Regions from separate parts of the Arthrobacter sp. K41 genome, predicted to be linked through region 1. Evidence: riboswitches for the same ligand, from Rfam matches in the RefSeq annotation. Region 1 holds a riboswitch; each other region holds the start of a gene.

What was found. Region 1 has a riboswitch for cyclic di-AMP ahead of AC5RTE_RS02575 (LysM peptidoglycan-binding domain-containing protein). Riboswitches for the same ligand answer to the same signal wherever they lie in the genome.
Region 2: another riboswitch for cyclic di-AMP. It lies ahead of AC5RTE_RS07320 (aggregation-promoting factor C-terminal-like domain-containing protein); the one in region 1 lies ahead of AC5RTE_RS02575 (LysM peptidoglycan-binding domain-containing protein).
Region 3: another riboswitch for cyclic di-AMP. It lies ahead of AC5RTE_RS10445 (M23 family metallopeptidase); the one in region 1 lies ahead of AC5RTE_RS02575 (LysM peptidoglycan-binding domain-containing protein).

Annotation. Positions count from the first base shown of each region.
Region 1 covers NZ_JBNHEW010000001.1:548,043-557,336, reverse strand. The annotation lists gene AC5RTE_RS02605 (hypothetical protein) at 1-29, shown strand, start outside; gene AC5RTE_RS02600 (hypothetical protein) at 142-570, shown strand; gene AC5RTE_RS02595 (hypothetical protein) at 692-880, shown strand; gene AC5RTE_RS02590 (ribonuclease Z) at 950-1,969, shown strand; gene AC5RTE_RS02585 (APC family permease) at 1,966-3,408, shown strand; gene AC5RTE_RS02580 (protein adenylyltransferase SelO) at 3,405-4,880, shown strand; gene AC5RTE_RS02575 (LysM peptidoglycan-binding domain-containing protein) at 4,982-5,833, opposite strand; cyclic di-AMP (ydaO/yuaA leader) riboswitch at 5,837-6,008, opposite strand; gene AC5RTE_RS02570 (TraR/DksA family transcriptional regulator) at 6,391-6,747, shown strand; gene AC5RTE_RS02565 (DNA alkylation repair protein) at 6,744-7,313, shown strand; gene AC5RTE_RS02560 (DUF1810 domain-containing protein) at 7,297-7,740, shown strand; gene AC5RTE_RS02555 (glucose 1-dehydrogenase) at 7,822-8,715, opposite strand; gene AC5RTE_RS02550 (metallophosphoesterase family protein) at 8,834-9,294, opposite strand, start outside.
Region 2 covers NZ_JBNHEW010000002.1:628,514-637,807, forward strand. The annotation lists gene AC5RTE_RS07295 (nucleoside deaminase) at 1-123, opposite strand, end outside; gene AC5RTE_RS07300 (phosphatase PAP2 family protein) at 184-1,080, shown strand; gene upp (uracil phosphoribosyltransferase) at 1,121-1,756, shown strand; gene AC5RTE_RS07310 (glyoxalase superfamily protein) at 1,802-2,176, shown strand; gene AC5RTE_RS07315 (YdeI/OmpD-associated family protein) at 2,237-2,680, opposite strand; gene AC5RTE_RS07320 (aggregation-promoting factor C-terminal-like domain-containing protein) at 2,760-3,488, opposite strand; cyclic di-AMP (ydaO/yuaA leader) riboswitch at 3,494-3,654, opposite strand; gene AC5RTE_RS07325 (winged helix-turn-helix domain-containing protein) at 4,451-5,317, shown strand; gene AC5RTE_RS07330 (SixA phosphatase family protein) at 5,368-5,895, shown strand; gene AC5RTE_RS07335 (hypothetical protein) at 5,902-6,426, opposite strand; gene AC5RTE_RS07340 (dihydrolipoyl dehydrogenase family protein) at 6,556-8,010, opposite strand; tRNA gene AC5RTE_RS07345 (tRNA-Arg) at 8,138-8,211, opposite strand; gene AC5RTE_RS07350 (phosphoenolpyruvate carboxykinase (GTP)) at 8,489-9,294, shown strand, end outside.
Region 3 covers NZ_JBNHEW010000003.1:623,777-633,070, reverse strand. The annotation lists gene AC5RTE_RS10475 (helicase-associated domain-containing protein) at 1-681, opposite strand, end outside; gene AC5RTE_RS10470 (hypothetical protein) at 692-925, opposite strand; gene AC5RTE_RS10465 (cold-shock protein) at 1,143-1,526, shown strand; gene AC5RTE_RS10460 (DUF3027 domain-containing protein) at 1,532-2,425, shown strand; gene serC (phosphoserine transaminase) at 2,577-3,707, opposite strand; gene AC5RTE_RS10450 (iron-dependent transcriptional repressor DtxR) at 3,986-4,681, shown strand; cyclic di-AMP (ydaO/yuaA leader) riboswitch at 4,826-5,037, shown strand; gene AC5RTE_RS10445 (M23 family metallopeptidase) at 5,047-5,868, shown strand; cyclic di-AMP (ydaO/yuaA leader) riboswitch at 5,997-6,177, shown strand; gene AC5RTE_RS10440 (C40 family peptidase) at 6,248-6,958, shown strand; gene AC5RTE_RS10435 (NlpC/P60 family protein) at 7,123-7,923, shown strand; gene AC5RTE_RS10430 (HNH endonuclease) at 8,182-8,682, shown strand; gene mobA (molybdenum cofactor guanylyltransferase) at 8,728-9,294, shown strand, end outside.

The DNA of each region.
Region 1 (9,294 bases):
AGGAGCAGCCCGGGAGTCAGGCGCAGTAGGGGCCGCAGCTGGCGGCCGCCAGGCTGATACCGGGGCGGACAGTTCACACTGCCGTCCGTTCGTCAGTATGCTTACTATTACCCGTACGCTGCTGAACAGAGAGGCATCACCATGACGGAACAGAACCTGCCTGACGACGAACTTGAAATTGTCGAAGAGAACGACGTGCTCCTCGACGAGACCCCGGGCGCGGCCTCATCCTTTGAACTGGATCCCTTGACCAACGGTGAACCTGACAGCTACCCCGGCGCTGCGGAAAACAACCCGGACCGCTGGCAGGAGGACCCGCTGCTTCAGGATGAGGTTTCCGGCGAGGAGGAAGATTTCCTCAGCGACCAGACCCTGCGGGATGACATGAAAGCAACCCGCGACGGGGCTGGGGACGAATTGCCGGCGAGCACGCCCACCCTTGGCGAGGCGGTGGCCGACGTCGACTTCGGCGAGGACCCCACCGGCCGGGAAGCCGATGCCAGCGACGATCAGGAAAACTTCGGCGGCTCGCCCCTGAGCGAGTTCGATCCCGACGACCTGGAGCGCTGAAACCCGCGGCAGGGCCGGCAAAAGAAACCACGCCCGCTCTGGCCGAAAAACGAAACTGCGCTAAAATAATAAGCAGGCTGATGAATATCGGTTGGCCGGGTCAAGACTGAAGGAGTACCACATGAACTTGGGAAGCATGATCAGGAATGCCGCTGGACGGTTCGCCGGCAGGTCCGGCACCACCGGGACAGTCCGCGGCACCGGAATGAACACAACAGGGCGGACGCCCAACACCACCGGTGCCATGGGCGGCAGGGCCGGAACCGGCGGCATGGCCGGCAAAATCATGGGCATGCTCAAGCGGCGCTGACCCATCACAACGAACCACGAAGCAGGTCCCGGATGATTCCGGAACCTGCTTTTTGGTCTCCCAGCAGACATGCGTGAGCTCATTGTCCTGGGCACCGCCTCCCAGGTACCCACCAGAACCCGCAACCACAACGGCTACCTGCTTCGGTGGGACGGCCAGGGGCTGCTCTTCGACCCCGGCGAGGGAACCCAGCGCCAAATGATCCACGCAGGCGTATCCGCAACACACATCACCCGGATCTGCCTGACGCATGTGCACGGCGACCACTGCTACGGCTTGCCCGGGGTGCTGTCCCGCATGGCGCTGGACGGCGTGGCCCACCCCGTCCATCTCCATTACCCGGCGTCCGGAGAGGACGTGGTCCGGGCGCTCGTGTCCATCAGTTCGCCCGGAATAGACCTAAGGCTTCATCCGCACGGCGGCAACGGGACGGTGGCCGAAGGGCTTGAAGTCCGGGCGCTGAACCACCGCATTGAAACGTACGGCTACCGGCTCCTCGAACCGGACAGCCGCAGCCTGCTCCCGGACCGCCTGGCAGCGGCAGGGATCCACGGGCCGGACATCGGGCGGCTGCAGCGAGAGGGCACGCTGGCGGGGGTCCATCTCGCCGACGTCAGTGTCCCACGGCCCGGCCAGCGCTTCGCCTTCGTCATGGACACCGCTCCCTGTGCGGGGGCTGAGGAGCTGGCCGACGGCGTGGACCTCCTCGTGGCCGAGTCCACCTTCAGCGACGACGACGCCGCGCTCGCCGGCAGGTATCTGCACCTGACTGCGGGGCAGGCGGGGAAGCTTGCAGCCGACGCCGGTGTTGACGCGCTTGTGCTCACGCACTTTTCGGCAAGGTACGACGACGTCAGCGAGTTGGTGGCGCAGGCGGACTTGCGCGCCGCGGGCACAACGGTGATGGCGGCCGAGGACCTGGACCATTTCGCCTTTCCAAAGCGCCGGCGGTGGCATCCCAACCCCGTGCCGGGCAGCGGGGACGGCGTGGGGCTGCTGATTGCCAAACACTTGCAGGGGGTAGAGAGTGAACTATCCGGCATACCGCCCGGGCGCAGCCGCCCAACCTCTCGTGGAGGTCGACAATGAGCAAAACTTCCGAAGAAGTCTTCGACGCTACTCCTGAAGGAAAGGAACCCGAACTCAAACGGGTCCTCGGCCCCAAACTCCTCCTGCTCTTCATCGTGGGCGACATCCTCGGCGCCGGTGTTTACGCCGTCACGGGGACCATGGCCGGAACGGTGGGCGGCATCGTGTGGCTGCCCTTCCTGCTGGCCTTTGTGGTGGCCACACTGACCGCCTTCTCCTATCTGGAACTGGTCACGCAGTACCCCCAGGCCGCCGGGGCTGCCCTCTATACGCACAAAGCATTCGGGATCCACTTCGTAACCTTCCTGGTGGCCTTCGCCGTGGTTTGTTCGGGCATCACCAGCGCCTCCACCTCCGCCAACGTCCTGGCCCAAAACCTCTTCGGCGGGTTCGAGATCAACGGCTGGATGGGACTACCCGGGCAAGGTGTCATCACCGCCGTCGCCATGGCCTTTATGCTGCTCCTGGCCATCATCAACCTGCGCGGCGTGGGGGAAAGCGTCAAGTTCAACGTTGTCCTCACCCTGGTGGAAATGATCGCGCTGTGCATTGTGATCGGCGTCGGCTTCTTCGTGATGTCCCAGGGCACCGGAAACCCCGGCGAGATCCTTGTCTTCAGCGACTACCAGGACAAGGGATTGTTCCTGGCCGTTACGGCCGCCACCTCCATCGCGTTCTTCGCCATGGTGGGCTTCGAGGACTCCGTGAACATGGTGGAGGAAACCAGGAATCCGGAAAAAATCTTCCCGCGCACTATGCTGACCGGGCTGGGAATAGCTGTACTCCTTTACATGCTGGTGGCTGTCTCGGTGGTCAGCGTACTGACGCCAACCGAGCTTGAGAACATTCGGGAAGCCGAAGGAGCCGCGCTTCTTGAGGTGGTCCACAAGGGTTCGCCCGACTTCCCGATAGACAGGATCTTTCCGTTCCTGGCGGTCTTCGCCGTAGCCAACACAGCACTGATCAACATGCTGATGGCCAGCCGCCTCATCTACGGAATGGCACGCCAGCACGTCCTGCCGCGTACCCTCGGAAAGGTCCTGCCGGGCCGCCGTACCCCGTGGGCCGGCATCGTCTTCTCCACCGTCCTGGCGCTGGGACTCATCCTGTACGTCACCAGCGATCCGGAAAGCAACATCGTGGCCAACCTGTCCGGGACCACTGCCTTCCTGCTGCTCTGCGTCTTCACGGTAGTAAACGTTGCCTGCCTTGTACTGCGCCGCAAGCGGGACCCCAACCGCAAGGTGTTCTTCACCTCGCCCGGGCAGTTGCCGCTGGTGGCGGCCCTGCTGTGCGCTTTCCTTGCCGGCCCATGGGTGGGCAGGAACGTCATCCAGTACCAAATTGCCGGCGGTCTGATGGCCATCGGCGTTGTGCTCTGGTTTGTCACATGGCTGATAAACCGGAGAACGAACCACGAGGAAAGGCTTAACACATGACAGCTGCTGCAGAAACAACTGTCGCTTTGGACGGACGCTTTGCCCGGGAACTGCCCGAGCTGGCGGTTCCCTGGCAGGCAGAGGAAGCACCTGATCCAAAGCTGCTGGTTCTCAATGATGCGCTGGCAGGGGATCTGGGACTCGATCCGGAATACCTTCGGTCCGCGGAGGGCGTACGCCTCCTCCTCGGAAACCACGTTCCGGAAGGATCGACGCCGGTGGCCCAGGCCTACGCCGGCCACCAGTTCGGCGGCTACTCGCCCCTGCTCGGCGACGGCCGCGCACTCCTGCTAGGTGAGCTGACGGGCCCGGACGGCCGGCTGCGGGACATCCACCTGAAAGGGTCGGGCCGCACTCCCTTCGCCCGTGCCGGGGACGGGCGGGCCGTCGTCGGACCCATGCTGCGCGAGTACCTCATCAGTGAGGCGATGCACGCACTCGGCATCCCCTCAACGCGCTCCCTTGCCGTCGTGGCCACTGGCCGGCCGGTGCGCAGGGAGACCATGCTTCCAGGGGCGGTACTGACACGGGTGGCCAGCAGCCATCTGCGCGTGGGGAGCTTCCAGTACGCACGGGCCACCGAAAACATGGACCTCCTGCGCCGCCTGGCGGACCATGCGATCAGCCGGCACCACCCCCAGGCCGCAAACGCCGAAAACCCGTACCTGGCGCTCTTCGAAGCAGTGGTGTCCACCCAGGCGGAACTGGTGGCCCAGTGGATGCTGGTGGGATTCGTCCACGGCGTGATGAACACGGACAACATGACCATCTCCGGGGAAACCATCGATTATGGGCCCTGCGCTTTCATGGACGCCTTCAACCCGGCCGCGGTGTACAGCTCCATCGATGTGGGCGGGCGCTACGCCTACGCCAACCAGCCGGTTATCGCGGAATGGAATCTGGCCCGCCTGGCCGAGGCCATGCTGCCACTCTTCCATGAAGACCAGGAACAGGCCGTTGCCCCGGCGGTGGAAGCACTTGGCAAGTTCCGCCGGCAATACAGTGACGCCTGGTTCGCCGGCATGAAAACCAAACTCGGCCTGGCGGAAGCCCCGGCCGGAAGCGCGGAGGCCGAAGAGGCCTCGGAGCTGGTGGACGGGCTGGTGGCCCTGCTGAAGGACGGACCGATCGACTACACGTCCTTTTTCCGCAACCTCTCGCACGCGGCCAGGGGCAACGACCGCCCCGCCCGCGGAATGGTTCTTGACCTGGCGGCCTTCGATGCCTGGGCCGGGCGGTGGCGCGCCTTGCAACCGGACGGGGACCTGATGGACACGGTCAATCCCGCCTACATCCCGCGCAACCATTTGGTGGAGGAAGCGCTCGCCGCAGCAACGGGGGGAGACCTTGATCCCTTTACCCGGCTCCTGGACGTGGTCAGTGCCCCGTTCAGTGAGAGGCCCGGGCTGGAACGCTATGCCGAAGGAGCGCCGGAGGACTTCGGCAGCTACCAGACCTTCTGCGGGACCTGAAAATCTCCACCTGGTGCCGGAACCAGGGGAGACCCGATGAAACAAAACAGGGGCGGCAGCCAGGATTAATCCCGTCTGCCGCCCCTGTTCGGGTGGTGTGACTACGCTACGCGGACGAAGGAAGCGCCGCCGAGCCAGCTGATGGAGTGGACCTCGGTCTTGAAGCCGTCCACGCCGCCGCTGACAACCTGGCCGTTGCCGGCGAAGACGCCAACGTGGCCTGCGGTGATAACCAGGTCACCGGGAGCCGGGGTGGCAACGGTGGTGCCGTACTGGTAGAACTGGCCGGGAGCGAGGTCGCCAACGCTCTTGCCAACTGCGCGGAGTGCCTTCTCCACCATGGCGGTGCAGTCCTGCTGGACGCCCAGCTGGCCGTAGGCGTTGGCCAGAATGGCTGCGCCGGTGCCCGTGCCGGTGGCTGCGGGAGCTGCCGGGGCAGGTGCAGCCGGAGCAGGTACGGCAGCCGTGGAGGCGTAGGACAGGTTCATGCCGGTGTTGGCAGGAGCGGCAGCCTTGGCGGGAGCCGGGGCGGCGGCCGGAGCAACTGCAACGGAGCCGGCACCGGGGATCTGGATCTGGTCGCCGGGGTAGATGATGGCGGTGATCGCCAGGCCGTTGGCAGCCAGGACGTCGTTCAGGGCTACGCCGTGGGCTGCCGCGATGGCACCGAGGGTATCGCCGGAAACAACAGTGTGGACGTTGGCTGCGGCTGCTGCCGGGGCGGCCACTGCAGCAGCCGGTGCTGCGTAAGCCTGGGTGTTAGTGGTCTCGGTGGTGTCCGGACCGGTTACGCCTGCGTGGGCCGGGGCGCCGACACCGAAGGCAATGCCGGATGCTGCTGCAACGGCGAGCGCCGGGCGGCCAAGGGACTTGACTGACACAGCCAAACCCTGGAGCGCGATTGAGCGGGCCGGAGTCGCGCGGTGACGGGCGGTGATGGAATTTTTTGACACGGTTGATCGCCTCTCCCATGCCTGCGGGGTGAGCTGTCGGGTTCGGGTTGGAGATACCCGGCCGGGAGCACATCCGGAAAAAGCGGAGGTGCTATCGACTTAACCCCAAGGCCTCATATGAGGCCGCGGAAACTTGGTTCCCCCGTCCCTGCCAGCTGAAGAGCGTTGGTTCCCGGGTCAGTGGCAGGGCTCGGCATACTGAGGGGAATGTCCCGTCTGGGAGGGACACCTGAAGACCCTAACCCGTGCGGGGCCCCATTGTCACGTTTGGGTAACATACGAGGTGCTTCTACCGCATTCCGCAAACGACTGGAGGGTTGCAGCACCCCAGCCTGACCTTGCGAGATAGGCGCGCCGGAGATGTGGCTCGTGTTCTTTGTCACAGACCTATAACCTCGGCGTGAAACAGGCCGCCCTGGGATTCCGCGGCAGGAGGATATCGGGCTGGAAGGAAGGCTCCGGAATTCGGCCAGGCAACCGGGGCCCAGCGTGGCAGGCACGGCCTGGAACTGCTCCGGTGACGGGGAACAGGCACTGACCCCGCGTAGGCTTTTGCCATGCCTGACTACGAAAGGTTCCGGATCCTGCTGGAGGAGGAGCGGGAGCGCAAAATTGCTCTCCTCCCGGCCCTCCGCGAGGACATCGCCTCGGCAAACTCGGCCCGGCAGGACTCGAATGTGGATGACGAGCATGACCCCGAAGGCGCCACCATCGCCTTCGAGCTGTCCCAGGCTTCGGCCCTGCTGCAGCAGAGCAGTGCCGGGCTCCACCAGGTAGACGCAGCCCTGGCCAGGATCGCCGCCGGCACCTACGGCACCTGCGCCGTCTGCGGTGAAGCCATTGCCGAGGGCAGGCTGGAGGCAAGGCCGTGGACGCCGTTCTGCATCCGGCACGCCGCGGCAGGCCGCCGATGACCAGCGGCAGGGAGCAGGTGGCGGCTGCCGCCGCATTTATTGACCGCACCCTGCAGAATGAGGGCTCCTGGTACCGGGCGGACGACGTCGAGGCCCGGCTCGGCGGTCGGTTGGCCTCCTACGGTTCTTCAGTGGGCGCTGTCCGGGGAACGGTCCGCGACGCCCTGCGCAAGTTCAAGGATTTTGATCACGACGGCGTTATGCAGCTCGCGTCCGCGCTGTGGGGCCAGCCACGGCCCGGCTCAAGGGCCGTATATGAACGCCGCCTCGCCGCCGTCGTCCTGCTGCAGTCCAAAGTGTCACTCCTGCGCCACACGGACCTGACCCGGGTTGAGGGCTTCCTGCGGACTGCCGCGACCCAAGAACTGGCCGGCCCCCTGCTGGCCGATGTTGTGGCGCCGTTTTTGGCACGGCTTGACGGACACGGGCGGCAACGTGCCAATGTCGTCCTCGCCCGCTGGCGGACGGACCCGGACAGCCAGTTGCGCCGCGCAGCGGACTATCTTGAACAGCATTCAGAACCCGAAGCCCCACCACAAGGAGACACCCATGAACGGACCCTTTGACCTTGAACGATTCGTCCACGCCCAGGACAGCGGCGGAACGTACGACCAGGCACTGGCGGAACTGCAGATGGGCAGTAAGTCCGGCCACTGGATGTGGTTCATCTTTCCCCAGCTCGCCGGCCTGGGACAGAGCGACATGTCCCGCCGGTACGCCATCAGCTCCCTCGCTGAAGCCCGGGAGTACCTGGACCATGAGGTGCTGGGCCCGCGGCTGCTCGACTGCGCCCTGGCCCTTACCAACCATGCAGGCCGCACCGCAGAGGACATCCTGGGCGGCATCGATGCCCGGAAGCTGCACTCGTCCATGACGCTGTTCCTGCGCGCGGCACCCGGCGAAACCGTCTTCAAGACCGTCCTGGCCAAGTTTTTTGACGGACAGCCGGACGCCGCGACTGATGAGCTGCTGGCGGGCCAGGACGCGACCTAGAATTTCGAACAAAAGAGCCGACGGCGGTGCCTGCGCTTCCTGCGCAGGGCATCGCCGTCGAACATACCCGGCAGCGCCGGGCTACGGCGAGGGGCTGCCGCCGTTGACGTTCAGCGTTTCCCCGACGACGTAGCTTGACTCCGGCGAGGCCAGGAAGACATACGCCGGGGCGAGCTCGGCCGGCTGGCCTGCACGGCCCAGGGGAGTGGACTGCCCGAACTCCGGCAGTTCCTCCTTGGGCTGGCCGCTGCTGACCTGCAGCGGAGTCCAGATGGGCCCGGGGGCTACGGCATTGACGCGGATGCCCTTGGGCGCGAGCTGCTGGGCCAGTCCCTTGGTGAAGTTGTTGATGCTGGCCTTGGTGGTGGCATAGTCCAACAGCGTGGGTGATGGGTTGTAAGCCTGGATGGAGGTGGTGTTGATGATGGTGGAGCCCGGCGGCATGTGTGGGAGGGCAGCCTTGGTCAGCCAGAACATGGCGTACACGTTCGTCTTCAGGGTGTGGTCGAACTGCTCGTCCGTGATGTCGGTCAGCTCCTCCTGGGCCACCTGCTTCCCGGCGTTGTTCACCAGGATGTCCACTCCGCCCAGCACGGCCACGGCGGTGTCCACCACTTCACGGCAAAGCACCGGGTCCTTCAGGTCGCCGGGCACCTTGACGGCCTTGCGGCCGGCGGCTTCGATGAATCCTGCGATGCGGGCGGCGTCCTCTTCCTCCTCCGGGAGGTAGGACAGGACGACGTCGGCCCCTTCCCGGGCGAAGGCGATGGCTGTGGCTGCACCGATACCGGAGTCCGCGCCAGTCACGATTGCCTTCCTGCCTTCGAGCCGGCCGGTACCGCGGTAGGTTTTCTCACCGAGGTCCGCTTTGGGTTCCAGCTCTGCGTCCAGGCCGGGTTCGGGCTGGTCCTGCTTCGGCGGGGAAATTGTCTCGTAGGCGGTGACCGGATTGCGGAAGGTGTACTGGTCTGTCATGGTGGTCCTCCTGTTGGATCGGAGTGGAACACGAGAAAGCTAAGCATGCTTACCGTTCCAGCCTAGGCAATCAGCCCGTCCCTGCCAACCCGCTCCGTGTTCCTGGCCCAGCCCCCGTTCAGTCCCGCTGAACCTCGACGAGCCTGACCTCCGTGATGCCGCCGGAGTCCACCGCCGCCGTCATGTAGGTGCAGGCAGGCTGGCGGCGCCGGTCTGTAGGTGAGCCGGGATTGAGCAGCCGCAGGCCTCCAGGGGCTGTGGTGTCCCACGGGATGTGGCTGTGCCCGAAGACCAGCACGTCAGCATCCGGGTAGAGCGCCCCGCACCGTGCCTCCCGGCCTTTCGCCGGGCCGGTCTCGTGCACCATGGCGAAGCGGACTCCGTAAAGCGTTGCGGTTGCCGTTTCGGGCAGCCTGGCGCGGAGGCCGGCGCCGTCGTTGTTGCCGTACACGCCGATCAGCCGCCGGCTTCGCCGCTCAAGCTCGTCCAGCAGGTCCACCGTCACCCAGTCGCCCGCGTGGAAAACCACGTCAGCATTCCCGACGGCGGCCCACACCTGCGCGGGGAGCGCCCTGGCGC
Region 2 (9,294 bases), on a different contig from region 1:
CACTGCGCCGTCGGGCCCTAGTACTACGGCCCCGATCGGCACGTCTTCTGTGGCAAGGGCACGGCGCGCCTCCGCCAGGGCAAGGCCCATCCACACGTCGTGATTCTTTTCCCCGGAGACCATGGCTCAATGATAGTTTCGAAGGATACCCAGAACCCGTCAGGTACGCCGCCGGGAGGCAACGTGAGCAGAGTCCGGAAACGCGTGGACAAGTGGATCAAGCCTTACGCCGCCCTCTGGTTAACCATGATCGTCGGTGGCGCGCTGGTGCTCGCCATGGCCCTGCTGGGAGCCGAGGTCTACTCGGATGTGGTGGACGAGGAAGGGTTGGCGGGCCTCGATATTCCGGCGCTGGAGTATTCCCAATCCCTGCGGAACCCCGACGTCAACGCCTTCGCTACAGCCTTCACCAATGTGGGCGGCGGCATTGGCATGCCGATCGTCGCGACCATTCTCACGGCCTGGTTGACCTTCCTGAGCCGGACCTGGCGTCCCATCGTCCTGGTGGGCGGTGCCGCCCTTGTTTCCACCACGGCCACCACCATGGGTAAGCGTCTTGTCGGCAGGACCCGGCCGGATCATTCCGAGGCCGTGCCGCCCTTCGAATCGTCCCCGTCGTTTCCCAGCGGCCACACATTGAATACCACTGTGGTTATTGGCGTTTTGGTGTACATTATGTGCCTTCAGTTCCAGGCCCTCTGGGCCCGGATAACCGCCATCACTGCCGGGGTTCTCTTCATCATCGCCATGGGCCTGAGCAGGGTTTTCCTGGGGCACCACTGGATGACCGACGTCATGGCGGGATGGTTCCTGGGGCTCGCCTGGGTCTGCATGGTGATCCTCGCCCATCGGCTGTTCCACCTCGTGCGGAAGCGCGAGCACGCCGGCCCCGCCCCGGATTTTGAGCATCCGGTTCTTCGCGAGGAGCACAGCGAGGACCCGCTCCCCAGCAACGCGGGCACCTCCGGAAGGAATAACGGCACCGCCCCGCAAGGAAACGACGGCGGCACCTTGCGCAGGAGCGACGGCGGCTCCTTGCGGGGGAGCGACGGCTCCTCGCGGACGGGCGCGGGAGGCTGAGAGCCGAGGGGCACCAGCAGCCGGGTGATAGTTTTGACCCATGCGCACTCTCGTTGTTGACCACCCGCTGGTCGCCCACAAGCTCACCGTCCTGCGGGACAAGAACACGCCGTCCCCGGTCTTCCGGCAGTTGACGGAGGAGCTTGTGACACTCCTTGCATACGAGGCCACGCGCGAGGTCCGCACCGAGCCCGTCACCATCGAAACACCGGTCAGCACCACTGTGGGCACCGCGTTCACCAAACCCACCCCGTTGGTGGTCCCCATCCTGCGCGCCGGGCTGGGGATGCTGGAGGGCATGACCAAACTCGTTCCCACCGCAGAGGTCGGCTTCCTGGGCATGGCACGTGACGAAGAAACCCTGGACATCATCACCTACGCCGAGCGACTCCCCGAGGACCTCACTGACCGGCAGATCTTCGTCCTGGATCCGATGCTCGCCACCGGCGGAACCTTGCGCGAAGCCATCAAGTTCCTCTTCAAGCGCGGAGCATCGGATGTGACATGCATCTGCCTCCTGGCCGCTCCGGAAGGCCTGGCCAAGCTCGAGGAGGAACTCGCGGACGCAAACGTGACGATCGTCCTTGCCTCCATCGACGAAAAGCTCAACGAGAAGTCGTACATCGTGCCCGGGCTCGGGGACGCGGGGGACCGCCTCTACGGCATTGCAGGGTAGTCCTCAAGCCTTTTCCATTCCTTGTGCCGCCGCTAGCCTGTGCGGATGGACTGGAAACTGGAACTTGTGTATGTCCCTGTATCAGACGTAGACCGCGCGAAGGATTTCTACGTTAACAAGGTGGGGTTCAATGCCGACTTCGACGAACGGCCAACTGACTCCATCCGCTTTGTCCAGCTGACACCGCCGGGCTCTGCGTGCTCAATCTGCATTGGTGACGGGCTCACGGACGCCCCTCCGGGCACCGGCTCCAACCTCCAGCTCGTGGTGAACGACATGCAATCCGCCCACCAACACCTGAAGGGCAACGGAGTGGACGTCAGCGACGTGGACGTGCAGGACTGGGGCCACTTTGTGTACTTCGCCGACCCGGACGGCAACAGGTGGGCGGTGCAGTACATCCCCGGCCGCGACGCCTAACCTTCACGGGGGCGCAGGCACGCGGGCAGGAAATGGCAGAGGACACAAAAGCGGCGGACGTTATTTTTTGCCGGCTTTGAGGTCCGCCACTGCCTTGGCGATGCGTCGCTGCCGGGTTTCGGGGGTCTTGGCTTCACCCAACGGATCAACGTACCGGCGCTGGGCACTGTAGTTCAGGGTGGCATAGAACTCCTGGGCGGCGGGCTCGGCAGCCAGTGCGGACGCAAGGTCCTCGGGCATCTCCACTACCCGGGGCTGGGTGTCGAGTTCCAGGTCCACCTCCACAGTGTCTCCTGCGGCAACGCCAACAAACTCCCTGTTGGCCGCACTCAGTGAGACCAGGATTTGCCCGCCCATCACGGCAATGCTGCTGCGGTAGCTCTTGCCGTTGATGGTGACCACCACAGGCGCCCGCTTGCCGGCCCCGAGCTCCGAAACAACATCCCCGGGAACCTCGATGCCGGTCTTGTTTCCGCTGCCCTGGATCGTGGTGGTAAACCTCATGAATGACAGTATGCCGCGCGGCCCGCACCTTCAGAAGGTGCGGGCCGCACGGCTGACAGGTTCTTGATATCCCGGGCGTTTAGTACCAGTTGTTGGACAAGTGGAAGTTCAACGCGCCGCACGGGGACTGGTAGCGCTCCTGAATGTAGTTCAGGCCCCAGTTGATCTGTGTGCGGTAGTTGGTGAGGTAGTCCGCGCCTGCGCTGGCCATCTTTTCGGCCGGCAGGGACTGGACAATGCCGTAGGCGCCGCTGCTCGGGTTGGTGGCCGTGGTGGTCCAGTCCGATTCCTTGATCCACAGAGTAACCAGGCACTGCATCTGGTCAGGAGCCCAGCCGTAGTTGCCAAGCTGGCCGGCCGCATAGGCCTGGGCGCCGGCGGGATCATTGACCGCGACGACGGGGGCAGGCTCGGGGGCGGCCGCCGGTGCGGGCTCGGGAGCGGGTGCCGGTGCCGGCTCGGGAGCCGGTGCCGGTGCAGGTTCGGGTGCCGGTGCAGGCTCGGCCGCCTGCGGTACAACGTTGATTTCCGGCAGGGCCGGGGCTGCCGACTCCGGCGCGGGATTCGCCGTGATCTCGCTCTTTTCGATGCTGAGGTTGGACTGCGCCTCAACCGCCTGTGTTTCGGTGGCAGCTGCGCGGATGCTGGTTTCGGTAGCTTGTCCTGCAGCTCCAACTCCAATAAGGAGTGCGCATGACGCGGCAATCACTGCCGCGCGCTTGCCGAACGAAGGGATTTTGCCAGTTTCAGGCCCGGCCTGCGGTGCAGACTCAATTTTCGGACGTGGCTGTGCCAGGAATTTGAACATGATGAATCGCCTCTCACACCTGCGGAGTTAGCTGTCGGGTTCGGATGAGGGCATCCGGCCTTACGGAAAGTTCACGTGCTGGCTTAACCCCAAGGGCAATCAGTGCCCGGGACGGTGGGTCCCCCGCCTCTGCCTATGTTCAAGAGGAATCCGGGAAGTGGCAGAGCTTGGCGTCATCCGGATATGCGGCCCGAACGCCCGAACCGCACCCTATCGACGGTACAGGAACCAGACCGTAAGTCACAACTTGGTAACAGAGATCACGACGACGGCGCGTCGCCTTGTCGAAGCAGCAACCGGAGAAATGGCGTTTTCGCTATTGAGCTGACTTCGTGCGTTATGCCCCTGTTACCCCGAGCCACGGTGTCGGTTGAGGAGTCAGGGATGGCAGGCTGCGCTGCCGCCGCTTGAGGTGAAAGCGGGCCAGGCCGCCCAGATTCGTCACGTGCTTCGGCCGATTTCCCGGGGCTACTAGTGGCCGCTACTGGACAGTGAGCGACGAAAGGAAGGCGATTCCGGCAATTTGAAGACGCATGAAGAAAGCGAACTTGTGCGCACTGTTCGCCGAATTAAGTTGCGCTGGCACCTTCAGGAGGAGCGTCAAACGGGATATTGATCAGCAATCTGACCATCAGCCAGAATCGTGATCTGCGACACGTTAAGCGCTTTTGTCTCACTATCCGGACGAAGCGGTCCATTGTTACTTGCAAGTTAGCATTGTTACGCTGCACACTTCCATTGTGAACAAGAACTCAACAGCACCTGCAGCCGCAGAACATTGGCCCAGCACATCCGCTGCTGCCGACATGCGCTGTTGTCGAATGTACGCCTGATCTTCCCACCCCTCGAAGTTAGTAGGCATACGCCCCCAGCCCAGCGTCGGGCGTCCCTCCCCGCAGTCCATGCGGGGAACCCAGCATTCGAGCCGCGATGACGGCCATTCACATTGAGGTAAGCAATCCATGTCAGTTGCATCCGGATACGTCCACATTTCTGTCCGTAACGCCGCCAAAGGTGGCCAGCCTTCCGGCCTCCGCCCCGGTTTCGGACCGCGCACGTCGCTCGCTCCCGCAACTTCGGGAAGCAGCTTTCCCGGCGCGGGCTATGGCCCCCAGGGCTTCAATCCCAACTCCTACGGCCAACTCCGCGCCGTTCCGCCGGCTGACTCCGCGCCGGTGACGGCTCCCACTCCCGTAGTGGCCGGCCCCGCCCCGGTCCGCCCGGTAGCCAATGAGAACGTTGCCCGCGGATTCGTTCTGTACATGGGAATTGATGAGGAAACTGCGGCCGCCGCCGGCACCTCCATCGCCAAGCTTGCCCAGGAAATCCGCGCCTACGCCCAGTCCCTGGTAACCGGAGCCGAAAGCTACGCCGCTGTTGCCGTAGCCCCGGCCGGCACCCCCGGGTCAGCGCTCGACGTCGTCCGCTCCACGTTCGGTGACCCCACGGTTAACACCCGGCAGCGCACGGAAACCCCGCGGCCCCAGCAGCCCCAGGAACCGCGCCCCTCAGGCGTCCTCATCGACCTGGCCCGCCGCGAAGTACACCTTGATGGTGAATCCCTGAACCTGACGTTCAAGGAGTTTGAGCTCCTCAACTACCTTGTGGAAAACGGAACCCGCACCGTGGGCCGTGACGAACTGCTTGAAGGCCTGTGGCGGAACGCCGAAGAAGTCCCTAACGAGCGCACCATCGACGTCCACATCCGCCGCCTCCGCTCGAAGCTTGGCCGCCTCGCCAACACCGTTCGCACGGTGCGCGGCCAGGGCTACCGGTTCTACGAGCACCCCGAGGTTATCGTCTGGGCCGCTCCGGAATACTCGATCTAGCCCCTCAGAGCGTTGGCCGCCCCTGCCGGGGCGGGCATTAAGCTTAAGCCATGAGCCAGCACCATCTTCGACGCCTTGTGATCATGCGGCACGCCAAGGCGGACTGGCCCGGCGGTGTGGCGGATCACGACCGTCCCCTGGAGGAGCGGGGCCACCGGGAGGCGCCGCTTGCCGGGCGTTGGTTGCTTAAGCACAACATCGTGCCCGACTTCATCTTGTGCTCCAGCGCCCTGCGGACCCGCCAGACCTGCACCTGGGTGTGCTCCGAACTGGGTGACAAGGCGCCCACGCCCAAACTCGAAGACGGGCTTTACGCCGCCTCGGCCCTCCGTATGCTGACGGTGGTCAACCATGTTCCGGATACCGTGACCACGCTTATGCTGATCGCGCACCTGCCCGGCGTGCAGGATCTTGCGATGCACCTCGCCTCCCGTGATTCTGACCACGACGCCTACATGGACGCCGCCACGAGGTATCCCACCAACGCGCTTACCGTCCTCGAAACTGAAAAGTCCTGGGCGGAGCTGGACGGGCAGGACGCACGGATCACCAGGTTCAAGGTGCCGCGGTCACACTGAGCCAGGCTACTTCCTGGGCGCGGGACGGCGCTGGGGCTGGAAAGGCCGTGTTTGCCGTGCTGCCGGCCCGCCGGCGTTCCTGTCGCGGGAAGCGGTTCGCGCGCCGCTGGCCCGGGCTGCGCCCGGGTGTTGCACTCTGCCTCGCCGCCCCGGCCATACGGCCCCCGCGAACAGTGCCGCCAGGGCTGTCAGCAGCGAGAGCGCGGCCAGGAAGAAGTAGTTATCCGGGTCTGAGGTGGGCAGTGGGGTGCCGAACAGTGAGGTCTGGCCGGCGAAGGCCGCTTCCCAGGTGCTCAGGAAGGCAAGCGATCCCGCTATGGCGAGGCTGGTGGAGAAACCAGCGACGACGAGCATAAAGATGCGGCGGCGGCGGAGCACTTCCGCAATGCAGGCGACGCAGGCGAGGCTCAGGACGCCAAGGAAAGCGATGAACACCGGCTCCGCCAGGGTCATGCCCGTCAGGATCAGCAGCCCGGCAGCCACGATGCCGGCGATGACCGCGAACTTGCCGCTGTTTCCCATGTGACGCATGACCACCATCATCCCCGAAGAGGGGCAACTTCCACTCGTAGCCGCGCGAGTCAACCATAATGGCTGCAACACTTTGGTCCCTCGGTGCAGCCAGCCCGCCCAGCGGCACGCTCGCACCTCTGCCGTCGCCTACAGCCCGTACTTCTCCAGCAGCCGCAGCCATACCTCACTGATGGTGGGGTAAGAGGGCACTGCATGCCAGAGGCGCTCCAATGGCACTTCGCCCACCACGGCGATGGTGGCCGCATGCAGGAGCTCCGCAACGTCCGGTCCGCAGAACGTTGCGCCCAGGAGAACCCTGCGGTCCTCATCCACCACCAGCTGTGCCCACCCCTCGTAATTTTCGGAGTGCAGTGAGGAGCCGGCCACCTGGATGGGAAGTTCCACCGAGGAAGCGTTGTAGCCTTCCTGTTGTGCTGTTTCCAGGGTCCGACCGACGGCTGCCAGCTCCGGGTCCGTGAATACGACACTGGGTACTGCATGCTCGTTGGCAGTCTGTGCGAAGCGGCTCCAGTCCCTCGCTGTGCCGCTCAGTTCACCCTTCGCCCGCGCAGCGATGGCATCTCCTGTGGCGCGTGCCTCGTACTTGCCCTGGTGGGTATAAAGGTTTTTTCCTGCGGCGTCACCCACTGCATAGAGCCAGGGCTCCTCTCCGGGAGCTCCATTGACCAGCCCGGAATTGTCTGTCTTGAGGACCAGGTGCCCTGACTCATCCGGTTCAAACCCCACGCTTTCCAGCCCCAGGCCCTCCAGGGCCGGATGCCGGCCTGTGGCCACGAGGACTTTTTCGGCAGTCACGCTGGAACCGTTACCGAGGTGCAGCCTCAGCGTCCCGTCGTCGTTCTGGCTGATGCTTTCGGCAGCTGTATTGAGCCGGATCTCGACGCCGTCTGCACGCAGTCCTGCCGCGACCAGGCGTGCTGCTTCCGGCGGGAAGTTTCCGAGCAGGCCGCTGCGCGCCACCAGTGTTACTTTTGAGCCCAGCCGGGCATAGGCCTGGGCCAGTTCGGTGCCGGCCACGCCGCCTCCCAGCACCGCCAGCCGTGGCGGCACTTCCTTGGCTGACGTCGCCTCCCGGGTGCCCCACACCTGCACGTCCTCGAGCCCCTCGACAGGGGGAGTGTTGGGTGCTGAGCCGGTGGCAAGCACCACGGCATGGCGGGCCTGAAGCTGGTAGGAGTTGCCATCAAGCCCTGCCACTTCAACGGACCCCGGCGCAGTCAGCCACGCATGGCCCCGCAGAAGTTCGATGCCGGTGTCCTCTACCCACTTAACCTGTCCGTCATCCTGCCAATTGGATGTGAGGGAGTCCCGGCGCTTCAAGACGGCTGCGGCGTTAAGGGTCCGCGTCACTGCTTCCTTGGCTCCGGGGGAGGCCTGCGCTCCGTGGAGGGCTGTGCCGGGCCGGAGCAGGGCTTTTGACGGCATGCACGCCCAGTAGGAGCATTCGCCGCCCACCAGTTCCGCTTCCACCAGCACGGCGGTAAGGCCGCCCTGCACCACCCGGTCAGCCACGTTTTCCCCCACGGCGCCTGCGCCGATAACTACAACATCAAATTCACGCAAAATCGCCTCGGGCATCATGGGGAAAGCCTACGCCCGCGACTGCACTGGGAAGGACGTGACTGCATTGGGAAGGACGTGACCGCAGGAGGCCCTTCAGCAGAAAGCAAAAGGTCCGCACCGGTAAACCGGTGCGGACCTTCTTCTGTGCGCCCAAAGGGATTCGAACCCCTGACCTTCTGTTCCGTAGACAGACGCTCTATCCAGCTGAGCTATGGGCGCATCTCGTGTCCCAGGAGAAGAACCGCTCTCCCTGAACCTCGAATTACTTTACGCGAGGGTTGGCCGTGATGCCAAATCGACTGCCGTGTAATATCCGCAACTAGACCGGTCTACGTGACCTTTGTCACTTTGTTGTACGATTTGAGCTCAAAATTCCTTGATTTCCCGCGGAAAGACATTTTGAGGGCGCCAGATGATCAGCATACGTCCCAAAAACCCGAGTGGTCCGGACCATAGCATTTAGCACACACCGATGAACCCGAGGAAGGGAACCGAAATGGGCGATCTGGCGCAGAAGCCGCTGCTTGAGAAAGCACCCACCACACATGCCGGCCTGCTGGCATGGGTCGAGGAGGTTGCTGAGCTTACGCAGCCGGACCGCATCTACTGGGTAGACGGCTCTGAAGAGGAAAACACCCGTCTTACCGACGAACTTGTTGCGGCCGGAACGCTGACCCGGTTGAACCAGGAGCTTTTCCCCAACTCCTTCGCCGCTTTCTCGGACCCCGCTGACGTGGCCCGAGTCGAAGAGCAGACCTTCATCTGCTCCGAAAAGGAGCACGACGCCGGCTTCACCAACAACTGGATGGCTCCGGACCTGATGAAGGAGAAGCTGCGCGGCCTGTTCGCCGGCTCCATGCGCGGGCGCACCATGTACATCATCCCGTTCGTTATGGGCCACCTCGACGCTGAGGACCCCAAGTTCGGCGTCGAGATCACGGACAGCGCCTACGTCGTCGCCTCGATGCGCATCATGGCGCGCATCGGCACCGACGTGCTGAACCGCATCACCGAGACCAACGCCTTCTACGTCCCGGCCCTCCACTCCCTCGGCGCCCCGCTGGAGCCCGGCCAGGCTGACGTGCCGTGGCCGTGCAACCCGGACAAGTGGATCGTGCACTTCCCCGAGGAGCGCTCCATCTGGTCCTTCGGCTCCGGTTACGGCGGAAACGCACTGCTGGGCAAGAAGTGCTACGCCCTGCGCATCGCCTCGGTCATGGCCCACGACGAGGGCTGGCTTGCCGAGCACATGCTGATCCTCAAACTGACCTCCCCGGAGCAGAAGACGTACTACGTTTCGGC
Region 3 (9,294 bases), on a different contig from region 1:
GGGGACCGCACCCATGGCCCAGTTCCGGAACCTGGCGAGCAACGCCGCCGTCCTTTCCGGGGCGGTGGCCAAAATGTCCTGGAGGGCCTCGGGCGAGGACGTCCAGCGCTGCAGGGCAAGGGCAGCCTCCATGGGCGTGGTGGCTTCGTGGACGGGTGCGCCACTGCGGTGAAGTTCGGACACGAGCTGGACCGCCCGCTGCGCGAACGCCGGCTGGAGGCGCACCAGCTCGGTGTAGCTGCGGCCAAGCCCCGCTGGATAAATCCCTACGACGTCCTTAAGGCTGCCCACAGGGAGGTAGTAGCGCTGCCTGTTGCCGGGGACTGCCCCGGGCGGGGGTTCTGCGCGGTGGACCAGGGCAAGTTCCTGGAGCGAGACCAAAATCCGTTCCACAGCCGCAACGGAGGAACCCGGGATCATCTTCCGCAATCCTGCCGCGGAGGCACTGTGCTCCGTATCCGTGTTGGTGCACAGATGGAGGGTTTCAAGGACCTGCATCTGCGGCCGGTTGAGCCGCTCCAGCGCGCGCTGGACGCTGACCCGCCCGCTGGCCCTGGCTGCGAGGGCGGCGAAGTCGGGAACCGGAGGCGAGATGAGGTCTGGCCGCGCGTCGAACAGTGCCTGCAACGAGTCATCGCTGCGGGCCTCCAGGTCCTTGCTGAGCGCGCGAATGAGGGACATCAGTCCAACGTTACCGTCCGTCCTGTTTTCCTGCCCTGCGGCGTCCGGCGGCGCTGTCCAGGACAAGGAACAGCATCAGGAGGAATGCCAGCGGCAAGCCGTAAAGGGCGGTGTACGTGACCCAAACCGGCGACACGGAACCGGCAAAGGCGAAGGCCATAACGGCAGCCACCGCTGCCAGTGAAATCACGGCAATGGCTGCGGCGAGGATCGTCAGGGGACGCCGGTAACGCGAGGGTGTCATGGATGTAACGCTAACAGTCCGGCCTGACAGCTCTGCAGGGGTGCGCCGGTGCGTTGCGGAGCGCCATCGAAAGCAGGATAACGGCAGTTGTCAGGATAACCTTGAGGGATACAGACCAACACGGTATCCAGCCGTCATACCCTGAACCCGCACAGCAATGCGGATGCGGTGACGGCTGGCCGTGTCTCAAGACGTCAGAACGAAGAAGGTTAATTACGTGCCTACCGGCAAGGTCAAGTGGTATGACAAGGAAAAAGGCTTCGGATTCCTCGCGGGCGAAGACGGACAGGAAGTCTTCCTGCCCAAGTCGTCGCTGCCCGAGGGCGTCACGGAGCTGAAGGCCGGCACCCGCGTTGAATTCGGTGTGGCCGATGGCCGCAAGGGCGCCCAGGCCCTGGGCCTGCGCGTGCTGGACAAAACGCCGTCCATCGCGAAGGCCAAAAGGCCCAGCGCGAAGGACCTTGCACCGCTTGTCCAGGATCTCGTGACCGTCCTGGACAACCTGTCCGGAACCCTCTCCAAAGGCAAATACCCGGAAGGCAATAAGGGCAAGGCCATCGCTGCCGCCCTGCGTAAGGTTGCCGACGAGCTGGACGTTTAGGCCCCATGAAACCGGAAGCTGATCAGCAGGACCCGCAGTCAACCGTCCCGGAACCGGTGGACCTGGCGTCCTTGGCCGCGGGCTCGCTGGACATTGAGTTGGTGGACCCGGTGTCGGTGGATCCCGCATCAGTGGACCTGGTGGCGCTTCAGGCAGGTGCCGCACCGGCCGGGGAGGCCGATGTTGCTGCCGCCTCTGCAGGCCTTCCGCCTGCCGCGCCGACGGTTGCAACAGCCAAACTGGCCAAGCGGCGGGCAGGGGTGCCTGTGTGGCGGACCGGAAAGCCGGACGCTTTCCTTGCCGCTGCCGTGGACACGGCACGGACCGCCCTTGCAGGCATCACCTCTGCGTCAGACATTGGGGCGCACCTGGCAGCTAAAAGCGAAGGCGACCGGCTGGTAACCCACCTCTTTGAATGCAGGCTGCCCGGTTACGTCGGTTGGCAGTGGTTCGCCGTGCTGACACGGAACTCCCGGTCCAAAGTAGTCACAGTCAACGAGCTCGGCCTCCTGCCGTCCGAGGAATCCATCCTCGCGCCGGAATGGGTGCCGTGGGCGGAACGCGTCCGGCCCGAGGATGAGCAGGAACCGGAACCGGAAACAGCCGAACAGCACGTCTTTGAAACAGCGGCGGAGGCGCCTGAAACTGTTGCGGTTCCCGATTGGACAGCGGACGCTGCCTCCACTGAACCTGACCCCACTGAACCTTTTTCCGGTGAACCTGCCGAGGGCGTTGCCGCTTCCCTGGATGCTGTCGGCATGGGCGAAGCGCAGTCCGGCGAAGCACAGGACGGCGAAGCGCAGTCCGGCGAAGCACAGGACGGCGAACGGCAGCAGGGGGAAGAGCAGGACGCTGAGGCCCCGGCGCAGCCCTTCGACCACGACGCCGGAAGGCACTAAGGCTCAAAGTCACGCGAACGCGGGCTGAGTGACCAGCTCCGACGCACCAACGGCGCCGACCGGGAAACCCGGGCGGCGCCGTCGTACTTAACCAATAGGTGTTAAATTATTTGGGCTTCTGGCGCAGCCCCGTTTCGCGACGCAGCACGATTCACTTGCGCAGTTCGCCCACGACGTAGTCGATGCTGGCGAGAAGGGCGGAAACATCTGCCGGCTCGATCGCCACGAACGTCGCGATGCGCAGTTGGTTTCGGCCGAGCTTGCGGTACGGCTCCGTGTCCACGATTCCATTGGCCCTCAGGACCTTGGCAACCACGGTGGCGTCAACGGACTCATCGAAGTCAATGGTTGCGATGACGTTGGAACGCTCATCCGGGTTGGTGACGAAAGGGGTGGCGAATTCCGACGCCTCGGCCCAGCTGTAGATGCGTCCGGCAGAATCAGCTGTGCGGGCAGAAGCGAAATCCAAACCACCGTTGGAGTTCAACCACTGCACCTGCGCGTCCAGCGTTACCAGGGTGGACAGCGACGGGGTGTTGTAGGTCTGGTTCAGGCGCGAGTTGTCGATGGCGGTTTGCAAATCCAGGAAATCGGGAATCCAGCGGCCGCTGGACTTGATCCGCGCCGCCCGTTCCAGTGCGGCGGGGGAGAACAGGCCAAGCCAGAGCCCGCCGTCGGAGGCAAAGTTTTTCTGCGGCGCGAAATAGTAGACATCACTCTGTGCAACGTCCACATCCAGTCCACCGGCTGCGGACGTTGCGTCCACAAGCACCAGTGAGCCCTCGTCCACCCCATCGACTCGCTGCACGGGGGCTGCGACGCCGGTGCTGGTCTCGTTCTGGGGCCAGGCGTAGACGTCTACACCGGCTTCGGCCTGGGCGGAGGGGCGGGTGCCGGGCTCGGACTTGATAATGGAAGAGGCCTCCAGGAAGGGCGCCTTGTTGGTAGCCCCTGCGAATTTCGATCCGAACTCGCCGAAGGACAAGTGCTGGGCTTTCTTTTCCACAAGGCCGAAGCTGGCAATGTCCCAGAACGCTGTGGAGCCGCCGACGCCGAGTACAACTTCGTACCCTTGCGGGGCCTGGAAGAACTGGCTGAGGCCCTCGCGGACGGAGCCAACGAGGTTCTTGACCGGGGCCTGCCGGTGGGACGTACCCAGGATGTTTTTCGCGGCCGCGGACAGGGCATCAATCTGCTCCGGTCTGACCTTGGACGGCCCTGCGCCGAACCGTCCGTCCCGGGGCAGGAGGTCGGCGGGAATAGTGATGCTGGGTTCGCTCACAGGTGCTCCAATTTCGGCGTGGACACGGCTTTGGTCCGGACGGGTGCTGGTGGCCGGCAGCCGGTGACAGCTGCAACCAGGGCCTCCCTCATTCTGCCCTGTGGGACTGTTGGGGCGGGAACCGGAGCCGTCATAGTCCAGTCAATGAGACGGTCACACAGCCCGCCGCAACTAATCGGACAAAGTCAAAATAGGCTAAGCTTTTCCACGGACTACGTCGCAGTTGAAGGCGATACGGTGGGACAACGCAAGGTACTGCGCTCGAGGAGCTGAGCTGGATGACGGATCTGATTGATACTACGGAGATGTACCTTCGGACCATTCTGGAGCTCGAGGAAGAGAACATCGTTGCCCTGCGTGCGCGTATCGCCGAACGGCTTCGCCACTCCGGACCCACCGTTTCCCAGACCATTGGACGGATGGAGCGGGACGGCCTCGTGGTGGTTTCCGGCGACCGCCACCTGGAGCTCACTGAGACCGGCCGTAAGCGCGCCACCGAAGTCATGCGCAAGCACCGCCTGGCTGAGCGGCTCCTCGCCGACGTGATCGGACTGGACTGGGCCTACGTCCATGACGAGGCCTGCCGCTGGGAGCACGTGATGAGCGAGCGGGTGGAACGGCGCATCTACGAGATGCTCGACCACCCCACCAAGTCTCCGTACGGAAACCCCATCCCCGGGCTGGCCGCGCTGGGCGGCATGCCTTCCCTTGGTTTTGGCGACGGGGCTGTCAGCCTTCTGGAGGCGATGAAGTCCTACGGCTCTGCCTCTGTTGTCACCATCAGCCGGCTTGCTGAACCCATCCAGGTGGAGCCTGAGCTGCTCTCGCAGCTTGACGAGGGCGGCATCCGGCCTGGCGCTGCTGTGTCCCTGGAACGGGTGGGTGATTACATCTCCGTCCGGGTCCCGGGCATCGAAGGGGCGCTCGAGCTGCCGCCGGAGGTAGCGGCCCACGTGTTCGTGGCCCTCGCCTGAGAATCCCCGTCGGGTGCCCTACCCCATGTGAAGTGGCTTACGCAAAGATAACGGAATTGTTACTTTGCCCCTTTTGCCTCTATAGTTGAACTGAAGTTGATATTAAAGCGTTACCTGATCCGGAGCCGAGCTCTGCCAGCGGATCAGGAGCACGAGTCGTAACTGGCAGAGGCGGGGGAACCACAAGCGGCAGCCGGGGGACTGCCTTGGGGTTAAGTCCGTCAGCAGCAAGCCTCTTCCAGTGAAGGATTCCTCCGGGATATCTCTGTGCCGAAGCTTGCTTACGGCGGACCGGGTCTTTGCACTCTCTGACCCGAATCCGACAGCTAACTTCGCAGGCTTTCCAGAGAGGACCCTTCTTGACCATGCACAATTCCAGGGGACGCCGCCGCGCGCCGGTCCCTGCTTCGACACCGCGCGGTGTCGAAGTCATCACCTCGGAACGCCCCCGCGATCCGCACCGTGATGCTCGCCGGCGTCGGGGTCCCTTCCGTCAGGTCACCGAATTCGCTGCAGCCAGCGGCATCGGCCAAAAGGCCGGCGTGGCACTTGCCGCCACCGGTCTGGTACTCACCGTGACCGTACCGGCCACCAGTCCCGTCATGGCCACCGATACCTTGGGATCCTCTGCCGTTGCCGCGTCAGCTGTTGCCCCGCAGCCCCAGATCACCGCAGAAGCCGGGGCCGCGATTGACTTCAGCCGTTCCGCTGTAGTCACCCAGGCGGACCCGGACGGAAAGCTGAAGCAGCTGCTCAGCGCCCAGTCTGCCGGCGCCGTAACCCGCGCTGCTTCCACGGGAAGCCTCGGTGCCCCACTCGCTGCCTTGACCACTGCTTCGCCGTTCGGCTACCGCGTCAGCCCGATCACGGGAGGCTCCGGCGACTTCCACCGCGGGCAGGACTATGTGGCCCAGTGCGGCACATCCGTCCTGGCTGCGGCCACGGGAACTGTTACCTTCGCCGGCTGGCACGAGTACGGTGGCGGCAACCGCGTTGTAGTGGACCACGGCAACGGCCTGGAAACCACGTACAACCACCTCTCCTCCTTCAGCGTGAAGGAGGGGCAGACAGTTTCCCGCGGAGACGTTGTAGCCCTCAGCGGGACCACAGGTGCCTCCACCGGCTGCCACCTGCACTTTGAGGTCCAGGTCAACGGTGAGGTCGTCGACCCCACCAGCTGGCTCTAGTCAAGTGACCGCTTGCTATCAAATCATCTTGACCTGCCGTGACCTGAATGTGACATTCACGCAAAACTGCTGTACCGTCTAACTCGCGTCAACTTTTCCGAAGTTGACGCTCTTGTGCGGATTGCCTAACTCTGCCACCGCTCAAGGTCCGTTCGCATTTCATCGTCTGGCAGGGGCGGGGGAACCAATTGTGGCCTTTAGTTTCGAAGGCCTTGGGGTTAAGTCGCAAAAGCTTCCCAGGAAGCCGCGCGGCCGGGTGACTCCCATCCGAATCCGACAGCTCACCTCGCAGGCATTGGGAGAGGCTACCTTCGTGTCTTCACGCCATAATTCGGCGCGCCACCGCGCGCAACCGGTTCGTACCAACGCCCTGGACTCCATGTCCAAGGCTGTTAGTGCCAATGCCGGGACAGTAGGTCGCCAGGCTGCAGTCATCGCTGCTGCATCCGGCCTCATCCTGACCATGGGCCTGCCAGCCAATGCAGCAGATACCACTGCTGGTATCTCCGCTTCCACCGAGTCCGGATCCGCGCAGCCCGCCCTTGCCGTCACCGCGGCACCCACGGCTACCGTTTCCTTCGAACGGCCGGTTGTGACCACCATCGCCGCTCCTGTTGTGGAGCCTGTGACAGTCCAGTCAACCTCCGATGACGAGGACGCCCCCGCCGCATCGACTGCAGCGACCGCGTCAACTGCCCCCACTGCGGCGACTGCCACCACAGCAGCAGCAAAGAAGATCGCCGAGCCCGTCGCATCCGCGGCCAGCTCGGGCATCGCGGCCATCGCTTACACCGGCATCGGCAGCCCGTACGTCTGGGGCGGCACCACCCCCAATGGCTGGGACTGCTCCGGCTTCACCCAGTGGGTCTACGCCCAGGCCGGCATCAGCATCCCCCGCGTGAACGCATGGACTGCAATGAAGCCCACGTCCACGCCGCAGCCCGGTGACCTTGTTATGCAGAACGGCGGAGCGCACGTTGGCATCTACGTCGGCAACGGCATGATGATCAGCGCCCTGAACCCCTCCCAGGGAACGCTGCTGCACTCGGTAGCCGCTACCGGCTCCTCCGCGTTCTTCACCATGAACTAGTTCTTCGACCTTACGGTCCAAGAGCTTTTTCTTTGCCCAAACACGCTTTTCGCTAAATCACACATCCCCGTTCAGGGCGTGCCGGCGTACCCCCAAGATGCCGGCACGTCCAGTCCCCTTTGGCTGCCTACATGCGGTTCGAAGGAAAACGAAAGAGAGAACTGATGACTACTCGTGCAACCGCACGGCACCGCGCCGAGGTCACCAAAACCAACTCGCTCGCCATCATTGCCAAAGCTGTCGGCGACAACGCCGGCGGCGTAGGACGCCAGGCGGCTGTTATCGCAGCGGCTTCCGGCCTTGTCCTGACCAGCGGCCTGGCAGCCAACGCTGCTGACGCCAACGTCCAGCGTGATTCCGCTCCGGCTTCCACCCTGGAAGTTGAATCAACCGTTGAGGCTCCGATTTCGGCTGCTTCCACCATCGCCATCTCCTTCGAGAAGCCGGCTGTAACCACCACCCCGGCCCCCGTAGTGGAAGCCCCCGAGCCCGAAGTCGAGGCAGAAGCTGAGGTTCAGAAAGCCGCTCCGGCTCCTGCTCCCGCCACACGGACTGCCGCTGTCGCCAAGGTGACCGCCACGGCGCCGGCAGCAGCCGCTCCGGCAGCAGCCGCGCCCGCCGTTTCTGCACCGGCAAGCGGCAAGGGTGCGGCCATCCTGTCCGCCGCCTACGCACAGCTCGGCGTTATGCAGGACTGCACCATGCTGGTTACCAACTCCCTGGCTGCCGTGGGCATCAACTTCCACGACTGGCCGGCAGGCTACCTTTCCCTGGGCCGTACGGTTAGCGCTGCAGAGGCTCAGCCGGGCGACCTCATCTACTACGCCAACGGTGGTTCCGGCATGGCGCACATCGCCGTTTACGCCGGCAACGGCCAGGCCGTCCACGGTGGCTACAACGGCAACCAGACTGTTGTCTTCAGCGCCAACGTAGGCTCCGGCCCGGTGTTCATCCGCGTCAACTGACACTCTTCCGCCACGTTTTGCATAGCTGACGAAATCCAGACAGGACCCCTGCCCTTCCGGCGGGGGTTCTGTCAGTTAACCCGGAGGGTTTGCGGGTCCCGCGCCTATTTTGGTTCGGACACGGCTGCCTCCGGCTTCAGCGATTAGCTGATAGTGCACTTCTTTGTTTACTCTTGTGGTGTCGATCCATAGCCCGGACATGCCGAGGGCAGCCGGCCCTCGTGCCCCTGACGGGTGCGGCCGTGAAGAGGTACGTGCATGCGCACTCTCGTTCTGAATGCTGGATATGAACCGCTGGCGGTTATTACTTTCCGCCGGGCGCTGGTGCTTGTGCTCACGGGCAAGGCGAGCGTTGTGGCTGAGGGGGACGATCCCGTCGTGGGTCCCCAGGAGATTCTGGGCCGCCCGTCCGTGATCCTCCTGAACCGCTACATACGCCCCAGATACAACCAGTCCACGGCCGTTAGCCGACGCGGAGTGCTCCGGCGTGACGGGCACAAGTGTGCCTACTGCGGTAAAGCTGCGCACACCATCGACCACGTTCAACCAAAGTCCCGCGGAGGTGCGGAGTCCTGGGAAAACCTGGTGGCTGCCTGCTTGAAATGCAACAACGTCAAGGGCGACCACACCCCGGCGGAAATGGGCTGGAAGCTGAGGTTCGTCCCGGAGCCTCCGCATGGGACCATCTGGCAGATCAAGGAACTCGAGAAGCCGACGCCCGCCTGGGATCCGTTCCTGCTGCCCGAACGTGCTGCGTAGCACCAGTGTCGGACGGCTTCCGTGCCCCCGGACTAGGCTGGGGGAATGGAGCAAAAGGGGTCGGATTTCAATGCCTTGATCCTGGCCGGCGGTCGGTCATCACGGCTGGGCGGAGTACCGAAGCAAGGGCTCGTCTTCCAAGGTGCCACCCTCCTGCAGCAGTCACTGGCCGCGGCCTCCGGGGCCTTCCGTACAGTAATTGTTGGCCCGGACCCAGGTGCACTTCCCGCAGGTGTGCTCTCATGCCGGGAGCAACCCGAGTTTGCAGGCCCGGCGGCTGCTGTGGCCGCTGGCCTTGGCGCGCTGGCCCGGGCCGGAAACGAACAGACGTACACCCTGGTGCTGGCCTGTGACATGCCGCGGGTCTCTGCTGCCGTGCGGGCCCTGAGGAAGCCGCTGGACGACGGTGAACTCGGAGGCGACGGGCTCATGGCCTGTGGGGAAGACGGGCGGCCCCAGCACCTCGCAGGGTTCTACCGCACAGGCATGCTAAAAAAGGCTGCGGAGGATCTTGCGTCGCGGGGCGCCTTAGTTAACGGTTCGATGCGGGCGCTCCTTGCTAGTCTTGACCTGCAGCTTGTCACCGTCCCCTCCGGTTCCACTGACGACGTG